DNA from 3 places in the Paucidesulfovibrio longus DSM 6739 genome. Region 1 is predicted to be linked to each of the others. Evidence: riboswitches for the same ligand, from Rfam matches in the RefSeq annotation. Region 1 holds a riboswitch; each other region holds the start of a gene.

Region 1 (4,413 bases):
ATCTTGAGCTTTTCGGCAAGCTCTTCCACTCGTTCCTCTAATTCCGGAATCTCGGCATGGGCCATTTCCCGAATTTCAGGATCCTTGTCCCGGGCCAATTCCTTGTTGTCCGCGAGATTCTGCGAAACCGCCTTGTACTCTCGATAGACGTTCACGATCTCGCCCAGTTCGCTGTGCGCCTTGGTGACCTTGCGATAGCGTTCCTGGTCGTTGAAAATGGCGGGGTCGGCGAGCTGTTTTTCCAGCTCTTCGAATGCGACCTCGGTCTCATCCAATCTTGCGAACATTTAGGCGCCCTCCTCGGATATGGCGCATTGCAGGGCCGCAATGGCTACCTCGATCTGTGCGTCGTCCGGCTCCTTGGTGGTCAGCCCCTGAAGCAGCAGGCCGGGCCAGCAGAGCATGCGGCACATGAAATTCTTGTGGAACTTTCCGGAAAAACGAATCAATTCGTAGGAAAGGGAGCTGACGGGAATCATCAGCACCAGCTTGAGCCCCACGATGTAGAGATGCTTGAGCAGAAAGACCTGCGGCGACCAGATTCGCAGCAGCAAGGGAACGAGCACGGCAAAAAGGATGATGGACAGAGCCAGGACGAAGAGCAGGAAGGCCGTGCCGCAACGGGGATGCAGACGGCTGTAGCCGCGTGCGCTCTCCGGGGTCAATTCCGCGCCGCTCTCGAAGGTCCAGATGGTCTTGTGTTCCGCCCCATGATATTGAAATACGCGCCGGATATCGGGCATATAGGAGATCGCCAGGATGTAGCCGATGAACATGATCATCTTGAACAGGCCGTCCCAGGCATGGAACGAAAGCGCGTCCACATCTCCGCCGAGCCCCCACCATTCCATGACGATGGAGAAGAAGTGCGGCAGGACCACGAAAAGCCCCAGGGCGAAGGCCAGCGCAGCACCGAGGGTGAGCACGAGATGCCAGGTGGAAAGTCCGCTCGACTCCTCGCCCGTCTCCTCGTCTTCTTCCAGCAGGGCCTCGTTGGCCGACCAGTTCAACGCCTTGATGCCGTTGACCATGGTTTCCAGCAGCACGGGAAAGCCGCGCACGAACGGCTTTTTCAACCAGGGATGGTCGGTCAGCGAGAACCAGGGCCGCAGCTCGACCTTGATCTCTCCGTCGGGCCGCCGGACAGCGATGGCGAGACGGTCGCGGGCGCGCATCATGACGCCCTCGATTACGGCCTGTCCGCCCACCGAGATTTTCGGCGCAGCGCAGAGAAGACGAGTCAAATTCACGGGAACCTCACTGTGGAAAGACGTTCAGCCACCCACCGAGGATAATGTCTGCCCCGGAAAAGTAAAGCGCGCCGCATGGGGCCTCCCCACTTTTCGGACAAACAAGAAAACCTCCATTGGGTAAGCCCAATAGAGGCATTTCTTGCGGCCGAGGCCGAAGAAGAAGGCTAATTCTTTTCCTGCCCGAACTGCGCGTACTTCTTGCGGAAGCGGTCGATGCGGCCAGCGGTGTCCACAAAGCGCTGCTTTCCGGTGTAGAAGGGGTGGCACTGGGAGCAGATTTCAAGCTCAAGCTTCTCGCCCTTGGTGGTAAGAATCTCGGCTTCGTAACCGCAGTGGCAAGTGATCTTGGCCTTGTAAAGCTTGGGATGGATATCCTGTTTCATGACGGTCTCCTGTCATTGATTGCGTGAAGCAGAGCTATATATCCGCATGTCGCCCGTTTGGCAAGGGACATTCGGCATGCTCCAACATTTTTATACCCTGAAAAACGTCTTGGCCAGGCCGCGCACCGTCAAGTGCAGCAGACAAGTGCCCAGAATCGTGATCAGGGTTGGACCGACCACGAGTCCGTAGGGCTTCAGCTGATAATACAGCGCGACGCCGAGCGCAAGGCTCAAGGTCGCGGCGGGATCCCAGTCGGAATCGCGCCGATCCGTGCGCAAGATGAAGTAATCCGTCAGCAGCACGGCGATAAGCGGTGCGAAAATCGAGCCGAGCAGGTAGAGAAACCATTCATATTCCGTGATGGGCACGAACATGGCCAAAACCGTTCCCACGGCGGCGAAGAACACGGAGGTCCAGCGGCGGTCCAGTTTCGGGAAGACGTTCAGGGTGGAAACCGCGGCGGAATAGACGTCAAGAAACGTGGTCGTGATCGTGGACAGGCCGATGACCGCCAGGGCGGCCAGACCGAGATTGGCCGCGAGCATCATCCGTGCGGGGTCGAAGCTGCCGGAATGCAGCGCGCCAAGAATGCCGATGCCGTACATCCAGCAACTGCCGAAGAGATATCCCAGAAGCGGCGCCAGCCAGGAAGCCGTGCGCGACCGGGACATGGAAGTATAGTCGGCGATGAGCGGGAACCAGGACAGGGGCATGATGATGGCCATTTCAAAGCCGAAATGGAATTCGCCCGGCCCGGCCCCGCCCGACAGCGCTCCCGGACGGTTCAGGAGCACCCAGCTGAGAACGACCGTGAGCACCAGCAGCAGGCTCACCGCGACCATGTTCAGCCACTTGAAGCCGCGCACGCCGAGAAAGACCCAGAAGGCGATGCACGCCCCGACCACGGCGGAGAGCGCCGCCTGATGATCGAATCCCCACAGCTGCGTGGTCAGACTGTTCAAGGCGCCGCCGCCGAGCAGCACCATCCATGCGGTCCAGCCCAGAAGCTGGAGGACGTTGATGCCGGAAATGAGCCAGGATCCCTGGCGGCCGAACGAGATGCGCGTGGACATGATCGCGGGCAGGCGCTCGCGAAACCCGATCCAGCCCGCCAGCACGAGCAGCGAGGTTCCGGCGAGATGCCCCAGAACGTTGGCCCACATGGCCCGCTCAAGGCCGAGGTCGGCCAGCAGCCCGCCCGTGAGGATTTCGGCCACGGACACGGCCGCGCCGAACCAGAGAAAGAAGAGATTGGCAAAGGAAAGCTGTTGTTTGGACACGTAAAAAGCCCCTTTGGAGAAGGTATTCCAGGGGCACTGCGCGAAACGAGGTGCAAAGATTATCTGCGCCAAATTCCGTACGGCAGTGCGAACTGCTTCACGTTCGAAGGGTGTGATCTCAGCTTCGGTCCGACCGAAGCACCCCTATCGGCTGTTGTTTTGCCTAGCAGATCGCTCCTGCATGAGCAAGCGGGCCGGACGCGCCGTTCGAGACGCGCCCGGCCCGGATTCGGCGCGGGGAAGCACTACTTTTCGTTGAAAAGATGCACGTCCTGCTGCGGGAAGGGGATGGAAACGCCTTCTTCGTCGAACGTTTCCTTGATGGCCCTGATCAGGTCGAAACGCACGGCCCAGTAGTCGCCCGTGGCGACCCAGGGACGGACCACGAAGTTCACGCTGCTGTCGGCCAGCTCCGAAACCGCCACAGTGGGCGCGGGAGTCTCCAGGATGCGGGAATCCGCGGCGACCAGTCGCTCCAGAATGCCCTGGGCCTGGGAGATCTTGTCGCCGTAACCGATGCCCACGACCAGGTCGATGCGCCGCGTGTCGTTGGCGGTGACGTTGACGATGACGCCGCCCGTGATGCTGGAGTTGGGCACGTAGACCTTCTGGTTGTCCGGCGTGGCCAGTTCGGTGTTGAAGAGGTTCACGGCCTTCACCGTGCCGGACGTGCCGGCGACGGTGACATAGTCCCCGACGCGGAAAAAGCGGAAGAGGATCAGCATGACGCCGGAGGCGAAGTTGGACAGGGAATCCTTGAGCGCGAGGCCGACGGCCAGGCCTGCGGCGCCGAGTACGGCCAGGAAGGAGGTCACGTTGATGCCGAGTTGTCCGAGAGCGGCTATGCCGACCACGGTCAGAAGCATGTAGTGAATCATGTTGCGGGTGAAGCAGATCAACGTGTCGTCCACCTTGGCCTTCGACATGATCCGTCCGACCAGTGCGGCGACCTTGCGGGAAATCACGAGGCCGACATAGAAGATGACCAGGGCCACGACCAGCCGAATCCCGTATTCCCCGATCCAAAGCGACAGCATATGCAGCATGCTCTGCACGGTGCCAGCAATATCAAAACCAGCCATCAACGATCCTCCATTTGGGTTGAACAATGCGCAACGACGGTACTACGGTCCAAACCACTCCCGAAGAGCAATGCGAGACGATTTTTTCTAGCACACATTACGCGCACCGGGGAACAGGCAAATGCAACGGCGCAAAAAAAAGGCGGAAGCCGCAGCTTCCGCCTTAGAATTTTCTGGTCGCGCGAATTACACGCAGCCGGTGGGCTTGGGCAGGCCGGCCATCTTACAGGCTCCCTTGCCGGGGCCGGACGGGAACAGCTCGTAGATCTGCTTCAGCTTGAAGCCGGTGACCTTGGAGAGGATGCGCACCATCGGGGCGATGCCGTTTTTCTTGTAGTAGTCCTGCAGGAACTCGATGACCTTCTGGTGGTCGGGAGAAATCTCGGCGATGCCTTCCTGCTCCTTGACGTACTC
Region 2 (4,413 bases), on a different contig from region 1:
CCGGCGAGAACGCTGGTTTCGCGGGGGTCGGAGGCGTATTTGTATCCGGACGTGTAGGGATTGCAGCCCGCAAGGACGGCGAGAGAGAGCAGGCAGAGCAGGCGGAGCGGAGCGGAGAGCGTGCGGGGCATGTTCGGGGATTCCTCCAAAAGGGTGAATGGGGTGCGCACGGAGGGCGCAGTATCTCGCAATCACGGACCGCGCGCAATGAGCTTCCGGACCTTTTTGGAGGAACGGATACGGCGCGGCGGACGGACCGGGCGGCCTCAGCGCGCCGCGGAAGGGTCCGGTTGCCTATCTGCCGGAAAAGTATGCAGGATATGTTCCGGGACCGCGTAGCGGCCCTGCCAGGGGGGCGGCAGGCGCAGCTCCAGACCCGGCAGGACGAGTTGGAAGGCGTGCAGATACATCGCTGAATTCGATATGTTTTTCTTGGCGTTCCGACCGTCCTGAAGACCGTATTTCCGGTCGCCCACGATGGGATGGCCGCGCTCGGCGAGCTGCACGCGGATCTGGTGGGTGCGGCCCGTGAGCAGGGTCACGGCCAAAAGGCTGACGCCCTTTTCCCCGCAGTCCGCATCCGGCAGGAGCAGGGGCCGAACCCTGGCCAGGGCGACCTTGCCGCTCCCGGCGGTGACGCGCTCCTCTCCGGGGGCGCCGCTTTTTTCCAGACGGTCTTCCAGGGTGATTTCCCCGGCGTGGGGCCAGCGCCCGCGCACCCAGGCCAGGTAGGTCTTGCGCAGTCCGCCGGAGGCGATCAGGTCGTTCAGCTCGCGCAGTTTGTTGTAGGTCTTGGCGGCCAGGAGCAGGCCGGAGGTGTCGCGGTCCAGGCGGTGGGCCAGGGTGGGGGCGAAGTCGCTGCCCGCGTGGCGGGCGGCCAGCCGAGCGGCCACGGAATCGTCGTGGCCCGTGCCGCCGTGGGCGGGCAGTCCCGCGGGCTTGGCCAGCACCACGAGGTCGTCGTCCTCGTGGACAACGCGCAGCCCAGGGGCGGGCTTGCGGCTCCCTGTCCGGCTCCCGGCGTCCAGCGCGTCCGGCTTTCTGTCCTTTCCGCGCTCCTGTCCCTCCGGGGCCGGGGCGTCGTAGGGGGGAATGCGCACGAGCTGCCCCTCGGCGATGCGGTCGAAGGGCTTTTTGCGCCCGCCGTCCACGCGCACCTGCCCGGTGCGGATCCATTTCTGGATGGCCGAGCGCGGCACAGCGCCCCGAAGGCGGCGCTCCAGGTATTGCAGCAGCTTCTGGCCGTCCTCGGCGCGGCTCACGGTCAGGGTGGTCACGCCGGGCATGGCGCTTCCTTTCCGGTGCCGGGCGCGGCGGCGGCTCGGTTCGGGCGATGTCGTTCGGGCATGGCGCATGGTCGCCGAGGTCGGGGGCCTTCGTCAACGCCAAAGGCGTCCCTGCGTTTCGCGCGGCAGGCAAAAGCAGGGGGAGCCGAAGCTCCCCCCTTGTTGGAATGTCGCGCTAGCCGCGCAGCTGTTTGGCGATCTCTTCGGCCACCTTCAGTCCGGAGAGGAGCATGCCCCCGAAGATGGGGCCCATGCGGTAGGAGCCGTAGGTGGCGTTGGCGGCCATGCCCGCGACCCACATGCCGGGGAAGACCTCGCGGGTGTTGTCCACCGTGGTGGTCTCGGCGCGCTCGGCCCACATGGACTGCTCGCCCTCGATGCCGCCGGAGGGCGTGTTCAGGCGCACGTCGTTCTTGCGCACCAGGGTCTTGAGCACTTCGGTGGCGTGGCCCGTGGCCTCGATCAGGCACTTGGAGCCGAGCACCACGGGGTCGATGTGCAGCCCGGCCATTTCCACGGGCGAGGAGTTGATGACCAGTCCGGTCACGCGCTTGCCGCCCGCTTCCTCGCGGATGCAGACGTCTTCCACCGTGGTGCAGTTGAAGACCTTGGCCCCGGCCACGCAGGCGCGGGAGGCCAGGGTGGTGGTGCAGGTCACGGCGTCGGCCGTGTAGTAGCCGTCGCGGTAGAGTTCCACGGGCACGCCCGCCTCTTCGAGGATGTGGCGGCTTTCCTCCTGGACCACGACCATGTTCCAGGTCATGCCGCCGCCCCACATGCCGCCGCCGAGGGACAGCTTGCGCTCGAACAGGCCCACGTTGAAGCCTTCGGAAGCCAGCTTCCAGGCGGCGGTCAGGCCGGAAGGGCCGCCGCCCACGATGGCCACGTCCAGGTCCAGGCAGGACTTGAACTTGGCGAAGTAGCGGTCCGCGATGGCCTCGGTGATGACGCGTTCGTCCAGGGGTTTGGGTTGATTCGGGTTCATGAGCGTCCTCCTTAAGCGAGATAAGGTTGGCTCCGCCGGTGCGGAGCAAGACGCCGATGGGGGTACGCAAAAAAGGGCGCGAAACGTTCGCGCCCCAGCGTTCTGACAAAGAGGGAGATGGATGAGGGGCCAATGGCCCCCTTTGGAATCCGAGTTCCCTTCGCCAGTGTGAACTGGAGCAGGTTCGATGGGTGTGCTCTCAGCCCCGCAGATGAGCGGGACACCCCAACCGGACAGGGGCGGTCTATCAGGGGGCGGGTGGGGAGGCAAGCGTTTTTTTGCGGGGTGCGGAACCCTTGTGCGGCGGGCCTTGCGGCCCGCCATGCACCATGCCGGGCTACATCAGGCCGGGCAGGTAGAGCACCAGGGCGGGGAAGATCATCAGCAGGGCGACCACGACCGCATAGCAGGCCAGGAAGTAGCTCACCCCGGCGAAAACATGCCGCATGGGCACGTCCTGGGCCATGGAGGCCACGATGAAGGTGTTCACGCCCACGGGCGGGGTGATGGCTCCCATGGTCGTGACCACGGTGATGAGCACGCCGAACCAGATCAGGTCGTAGCCCATGGCCTGGACCACGGGTTGGAAGATGGGGATGGTCACCAGGAGCAGGGCCAGGGCGTCCATGACCATGCCGCCCACGGCGTAGATCAGGCAGATGAGCACGATCACGGTCCAGGCGGGCACGGGCAGGGAGGTCACGAAGGCGGCGATTTCCGTGGGCAGCCGGGCGATGGTCAGGAACTTGGCGAAGATCACCGCGCCCATCATGATCACCAGGATCATGCAGGATATCTTGATGGTGTCGCTGAGGGCCTGGATGAACTTGCTCACGGTCATCTTGCCTGTGGCCACGGCGAGCAGGAGCGCCAGGGCCGAGCCTGCCGCGCCCACTTCCGTGGGCGAGAAGAGCCCGGCGAAGAGCCCGCCCATGACCAGGCCGAAGAGCACGATCATTTCCAGGGAGCCGGGCAGGGAACGCAGCTTGTCCAGGAAGGAGGTGCGCGGTCCGGCCGGGCCCCAGGCGGGGTGGCGCAGGCAGAGCGCCCAGACCGTTCCCAGAAAGAGCGCCAGGAGCAAAATGCCCGGCACCATGCCGCCCCAGAAGAGCTTGCCGATGCTCTCGCCGACCTGCAAGCCGTAGATGATCAGCACCACGGACGGGGGGATGACCACGCCCAGGGTGGACCCGGCGGCCACCACGCCCGTGGAGAGCACCGGGCTGTAGCCGTATTTCTTCATTTCCGGCAGGGCCACGGAGCTCATGGTCGCGGCCGTGGCCGTGTTCGAGCCGCAGATGGCGGCGAACCCGCCGCAGGCCAGCACCGTGGCCATGGCCATGCCGCCCCGGATCTGTCCCATCCAGACGTAGGCGGTCTTGTAGAGCCGCTCGTTGACCCCGGAGTAGAAGCAGATCTGGCCCATGAGGATGAACAGGGGGATCACGGTCAGCCCGTAGCTGGAGAAGGTGTCCCAGACCACGGTGCCGAGCATGGCGCGGGCCGCGTTCATGTTCAGGATCAGGGCGTAGCCCGCGAAGCCGAGCACGCCCATGGCGAAGCCCACGGGAATGCGGAAGAGAAAGATGACGGCCAGGAGCAGGACGATGCCTGCGAGGCCGATGCTGGTCGGATCCATGTCAGCCCTGGATTTCCTGCGGGAGCAGGGTTTTGAGGAAGTCCACGAAGAGGACGAAGGCCATGGCCAGGCAGCCGAAGGCCGCGGCGAAAACAAAGAAATGGTAGGGGATGCGCAGCGTCTGCGAGAGTTCCCCGGTGCGGATCAGATCCATTCCCCAGTCCATGGTTTCCTCGGCGGCCAGCGCGAAGAAGGCGCAGGAGACGAGATACTGGATCGCGTCGGAACCGCGCTGGAGCGCCTTGGGCATCTGCTCCGTGAGCAGGCCCACGAAGATGTGCCCGCGCTTGCGCTGGGCGAATCCCAGGGAAAAGGCCGTCAGCACCGCGCCGAAGAAGCCGACCAGTTCCACGGTGCCCTGGATGGGTTCGGCCACGGCGCGCAGGATCATGTTGGCGCAGGCCAGGAGCATGGCGGCCACGAGGAATATTCCGGCGAGCACCGCCAGGGCGGTGGCCATGCGTCCGGCCGCGGCGTCGAGATGGCGAAGGAGCGTCTGCATT
Region 3 (4,413 bases), on a different contig from region 1:
CACGAAGACGCGAGCATGGCCGCGGCCCAGCTGCTGCTCGACAGGGTGGCCGCGCACCCGGCCATGGAATTCCACCTGGGGCTTTCGGGCGGCTCGACTCCGAGGCGCCTTTTCGAACTCCTGGCCGGGGAGCCGTTCCGCTCGCAGATGCCCTGGGGCGACCTGCGTTTCTGGTTCGCGGACGAGCGCGCCGCGCCCCCGGACAGCCCGCTCTCCAATTTCCGGCAGGCCGAGGAACTGCTCTTCGCGCCTCTGGAGATACCCCGGCGGCATGTTCTGCGCATTCCCGCCCAGCGGGGCGCGGCCCAGGCTGCGGCCATCTACGACGAGCTGATGGCGGAGCGGTTCGGCGCTCTTCCCGAAGCCGAGGGCCTGGACATGGTCCTGCTGGGCATGGGCGCGGACGGGCATACGGCGTCGCTTTTTCCCGGCCACGCCGCCCTGGAGCGGCCCGATCCGCCGGACGCCTGGGCCGTGGCCGTGGAGGAGCTTCCCATGGTCCCGGACCCCGGCTCGCCGCACGATTCGGGTGCGGCCGCGGGCCTGGACCGCGTCAGTCTGAGCCTCGCCGCGTTGAACGCCTCGGCGTGCGCCGTGCTGCTGGTCACGGGCGCGGCCAAGTCCGCAGCCCTGGCCGAAGCACTGCGCACGGAGGGCGCTGCCTCTCCGCTGCCCGCCGGGCGCGTTGCCGCGCGGGAAACCATCTGGATCGTTGACCAGGAGGCCCAGGGCCGCTAACGTCCCGCCCATGGCTATCCTCTTGATGCTTTCCATGGCCGGGGCGTTGCTGCTCTGGAAGCTGGCCGCGCCGGACGCGGACCGAAATTTCGCCACGGACGCCGAAAAGGCGGACGAAGCTCCACGTTCCGGCCCGCCCCTGCGGACCCGTCTGCTGGGCGGGCTCGGGCTGGCCCTGCAACTGCCCATCCTGATCGTAGTGCCGCTGCTGCTCCTGGAAGGGGAAACCACGGACATGGTCAGCCTGGTCACGGCCCTGGCCATGCTCGTGCTGCCCGCGATCTTCGCCGTGCTGGGCCTGCGCCTGGTTCTGGGCCTTGTCGAGCCGCGCCCATGAACGCCAAGGGCTTTCTGGCCCCGCTCCAGTCTCTGCATCAGCTCGTGCGGCGCTGGGCGCTGCGTTTTTCCACGGCCCTGGCCGGGGGGGCGCTGGGCGGTCTGGCCGCGTCCGGCGCGGCCTACGGGCTGTGCCGTCTGATCCTGCAACGCCAGACCGGCGTGGACGCCGCGTTCTGGCCGGGCTGGGAATGGGCGGGGCAAGCCTGCGCCTGGGGCGCGGTCGGCGGGCTCCTGCTGCTGCCGCCCTGGCTGCGCCAGAGTGCCACCTTCAAAGGCCTGCTGCTCTCCCTGATTCCCACGGCGGCCATGCTCGCCGGATTGATTCCCCAGCCGCACACCGCGCCCGCGTCCATCGCCGAGGGCGAACTGGTCCTGGCCGTGGTCCCCGGAGCCAACGCGGCCTGGGGCCTCGCGGCCTGCTGGTGGATGAAGCTCTGCGGCGAGCGCTGAGCGGCAAAGGCTTCCGGTTTTGTCGGGTCGGGTTGACGCCCCGCCGCCAGCGCAGTAGGGATCGGGCAGGCAGGGGTGGCTGGAGAGCCTGAGAGGATACCCTTAGAACCTGATCCGGGTCATACCGGCGAAGGGAGCTGATATCCGAGCGTGCGCGCCGCTGCCGTTTCCCTGAAAGGAAGCGGCTTTTTTGCGGCCGTGCGCGAGCCGCCCCACCAACCGCAACCGCATGGAGGTGGGCTGATGATCCACACGCAAAAGACCCGCAAGCAGATGGCCGAAGACGGCCTGATCACCGAGGAAACGGCCCTGGCGGCCGCGCAGGAAGGGCTGGAACCCGAAGCCGTGCGCGCGGCCCTGGCCGAGGGAACCCTCGTCATCCCCGGCAACAGCCGCCGCAAACTGGCCCAGCCCCGCGCCGTGGGCCTGGGCGCGTCCGTGAAGGTCAACGCCAACATCGGGGCCTCGCCCTACCGTTCCAGCCTGGACGAGGAACTGGCCAAGCTCGACGCCGCCGTGGCCGCCGGGGCGGACTCCGTCATGGATCTTTCCCTGGGACCGGACCAGATCCGCATCCGCAGGGCCGTGCTGGAACGCTCGCCCGTGATGGTCGGCACCGTGCCCCTGTATCAGACCGCGTTCGAGCTTTCCGCGAGCAGGCGGGACATGGCCGAGATGACCGCGGACGACTTCCTGGCCACGGTGCGCCGCCAGGCCGAGGAAGGCGTGGACTTCATGACCATCCACAGCGGCGTGACCCGCTCGTCCGTGGCCGCCATGAACGCCCAGGGCCGCGTGCTCGGCGTGGTCAGCCGGGGCGGCTCCTTCCTGGTGGACTGGATGCGCAAAAACGACCGCGAGTCCCCGCTCTATGAGCAGTTCGACGACATCCTGGACATCCTCGCCGAGTACGACGTGACCCTGTCCCTGGGCGACGGCATGCGCCCCGGCGCGGGCGCGGACGCGGGCGACTGCGCCCAGACCGCCGAGCTGCTGACCCTGGCCGAGCTGACCCGCCGGGCCTGGGCCAAGGGCGTGCAGGTGATCATCGAGGGGCCGGGCCACGTGACCCTGGACAAGATCGCCGAGCAGATGCGCCTGCAAAAAAGCCTCTGCGGGGGCGCGCCGTTCTATATTCTCGGCCCGCTGGTCACGGACGTGGCCGCCGGATACGACCACATCGCCGGGGCCATCGGCGGGGCTTTCGCAGCCATGCACGGCGCGGACTTCCTCTGCTACGTGACCCCGGCGGAGCACCTGCGCCTGCCCACGGCCGAGGACGTGCGCGAGGGCACCGTGGCCTCCAAGATCGCGGCCCACGCCGGGGATCTGGCGCGCGGCCGCAAAAGCTCCATGGCGCGCGACCGGGCCATGTCCGTGGCGCGCAAGAATCTGGACTGGGAAGCGCAGATCGGGCTGTGCATCGACCCGGCCAAGGCCCGCGCCTACCGCGAGCAGAGCGAGATCGGCACGGACGACGTCTGCACCATGTGCGGGGAGTTCTGCGCCATCAAGCGGCTGAATCAGTAAGGAATCGGCAAGCGCCGATGGATGGAAAGAAGACGGGGAATCCGAGAGGGTTCCCCGTAATTGTTCGCTGTGGCGAAAAGCTTCGGCCCGCACGGAAAGATTGGGCGGAAGAGTGCCGTTTCTGGACAGAAGGCCCGCAGGGCCGTCTTGCGACTCGTCCGCACGAACAGATCAAATCATCCAGGCAATACCCGTACCAGTCCGGGTCGCCGCCCGTGTTTCCGATGGGATCCTGGGCGGTGAAACGTCCGGTGTCGGGCTCTGATTTCAGATGTGGGAGTCCCGCCAGCCGAAGCGCCCCTATGTCCGAGTGGGGCCCGTATCCCAATCGTGCAGGCCGCCCGCAAATCCCAAGGGCGAACGCAGATACGGGTTGCCGTCCTTCACCACGTTGCCGAAAGCGTCGTACAGGATTTCCTTTGCCTTGCCTTCGGTCGGAAACTCAACCACGCGCGCGCTGCCAATCTGGACCGTATGCAGTAGGATTTCAACGCCTTGTATCTGGTAACGCGCGACCAACCCAACGGTCCAGCAGTACAGGACATTGGCCAACTCCTGTCTTTTCCCAATGTCTGCCTGAGGGGTGGCTATGGACAGCGAATGCACAGCTTTTACTTTCATTTTCTTTGGCTAACATCTTGGTATTCCGAAACTTGGGTAGGTCGTTCTGACGACAATGCCTGGGCTATGTACGTGGAGAGGTGAGAGCAACCGAGGATTCAGTACAGCGCTAACCCGCATCGGAGATATAGAGCAAATAAGGGGAACTCCACGGGAGTTCCCCTTAATCGTCCCCAACAGCGCCGGAAGCCAGTTTCGTGAGACAGGAGAGCCGATTCGCATTTTCCATGCGGGGCGGCTGTTCAGAGATTATGACAACAGGATAACTACTGTACATTTACCCCATTGTCTTTCAAAAAAGTAAGCAGGTTATTTCTTGCGTCCGTTGCCACCAAAACTGGAATCGTTTTTTCCTTCAAGAAAAGTGCAACTGCTCCATCTCCATGAAAGTAAAAACTGAGAACATAAGAAGGAACAATCACGGCTTTTCGTACAGAATGCATATCAACCTGACTGTAATGCCAAAAATGGTTTAGCCGCAGCATGGTTCCGGATGTTTCCAGAGGAAGGGCAAAACGATCCATGTGAACAATGAGCAGCAAAAAACCACCTGTGCAGACCCAAGGCACGGAAGATGATGACATCGCATGTAAAATTCCGATGACTCCGAACAGGAGCATAAAAGAAAGTAAGACTCGAATCGCGTAAAAATGAATTTCAGCCCTCAAACGCGAGCGCACAGGATTCCCCCCCAACGGGATTTACCAAAGGTCAATGTCGTCTCGGTCATCCCTT

What was found. Region 1 has a riboswitch for thiamine pyrophosphate ahead of cytX (putative hydroxymethylpyrimidine transporter CytX). Riboswitches for the same ligand answer to the same signal wherever they lie in the genome.
Region 2: it holds a riboswitch for thiamine pyrophosphate, as region 1 does, so the genes downstream of both, G452_RS0116695 (sulfide-dependent adenosine diphosphate thiazole synthase) here and cytX (putative hydroxymethylpyrimidine transporter CytX) in region 1, are expected to answer to the same signal.
Region 3: it holds a riboswitch for thiamine pyrophosphate, as region 1 does, so the genes downstream of both, thiC (phosphomethylpyrimidine synthase ThiC) here and cytX (putative hydroxymethylpyrimidine transporter CytX) in region 1, are expected to answer to the same signal.

Annotation. Positions count from the first base shown of each region.
Region 1 covers NZ_ATVA01000013.1:366,272-370,684, forward strand. Annotated here, with positions in the region: gene prfA (peptide chain release factor 1) at 1-287, opposite strand, end outside; gene G452_RS0108835 (DUF1385 domain-containing protein) at 288-1,250, opposite strand; gene rpmE (50S ribosomal protein L31) at 1,418-1,636, opposite strand; gene cytX (putative hydroxymethylpyrimidine transporter CytX) at 1,727-2,917, opposite strand; TPP riboswitch at 2,974-3,073, opposite strand; gene G452_RS0108850 (mechanosensitive ion channel family protein) at 3,163-3,999, opposite strand; gene G452_RS0108855 (TusE/DsrC/DsvC family sulfur relay protein) at 4,186-4,413, opposite strand, start outside.
Region 2 covers NZ_ATVA01000019.1:22,351-26,763, reverse strand. Annotated here, with positions in the region: gene G452_RS0116705 (BON domain-containing protein) at 1-131, opposite strand, end outside; gene G452_RS20150 (RluA family pseudouridine synthase) at 267-1,286, opposite strand; gene G452_RS0116695 (sulfide-dependent adenosine diphosphate thiazole synthase) at 1,462-2,271, opposite strand; TPP riboswitch at 2,410-2,509, opposite strand; gene G452_RS0116690 (TRAP transporter large permease) at 2,609-3,910, opposite strand; gene G452_RS0116685 (TRAP transporter small permease) at 3,912-4,412, opposite strand.
Region 3 covers NZ_ATVA01000018.1:190,996-195,408, forward strand. Annotated here, with positions in the region: gene pgl (6-phosphogluconolactonase) at 1-738, shown strand, start outside; gene G452_RS0116470 (hypothetical protein) at 749-1,075, shown strand; gene G452_RS20900 (hypothetical protein) at 1,072-1,527, shown strand; TPP riboswitch at 1,589-1,680, shown strand; gene thiC (phosphomethylpyrimidine synthase ThiC) at 1,771-3,057, shown strand; gene G452_RS0116485 (RHS repeat-associated core domain-containing protein) at 3,358-3,678, opposite strand; gene G452_RS21610 (hypothetical protein) at 3,945-4,358, opposite strand; gene G452_RS20110 (RHS repeat-associated core domain-containing protein) at 4,380-4,413, opposite strand, start outside.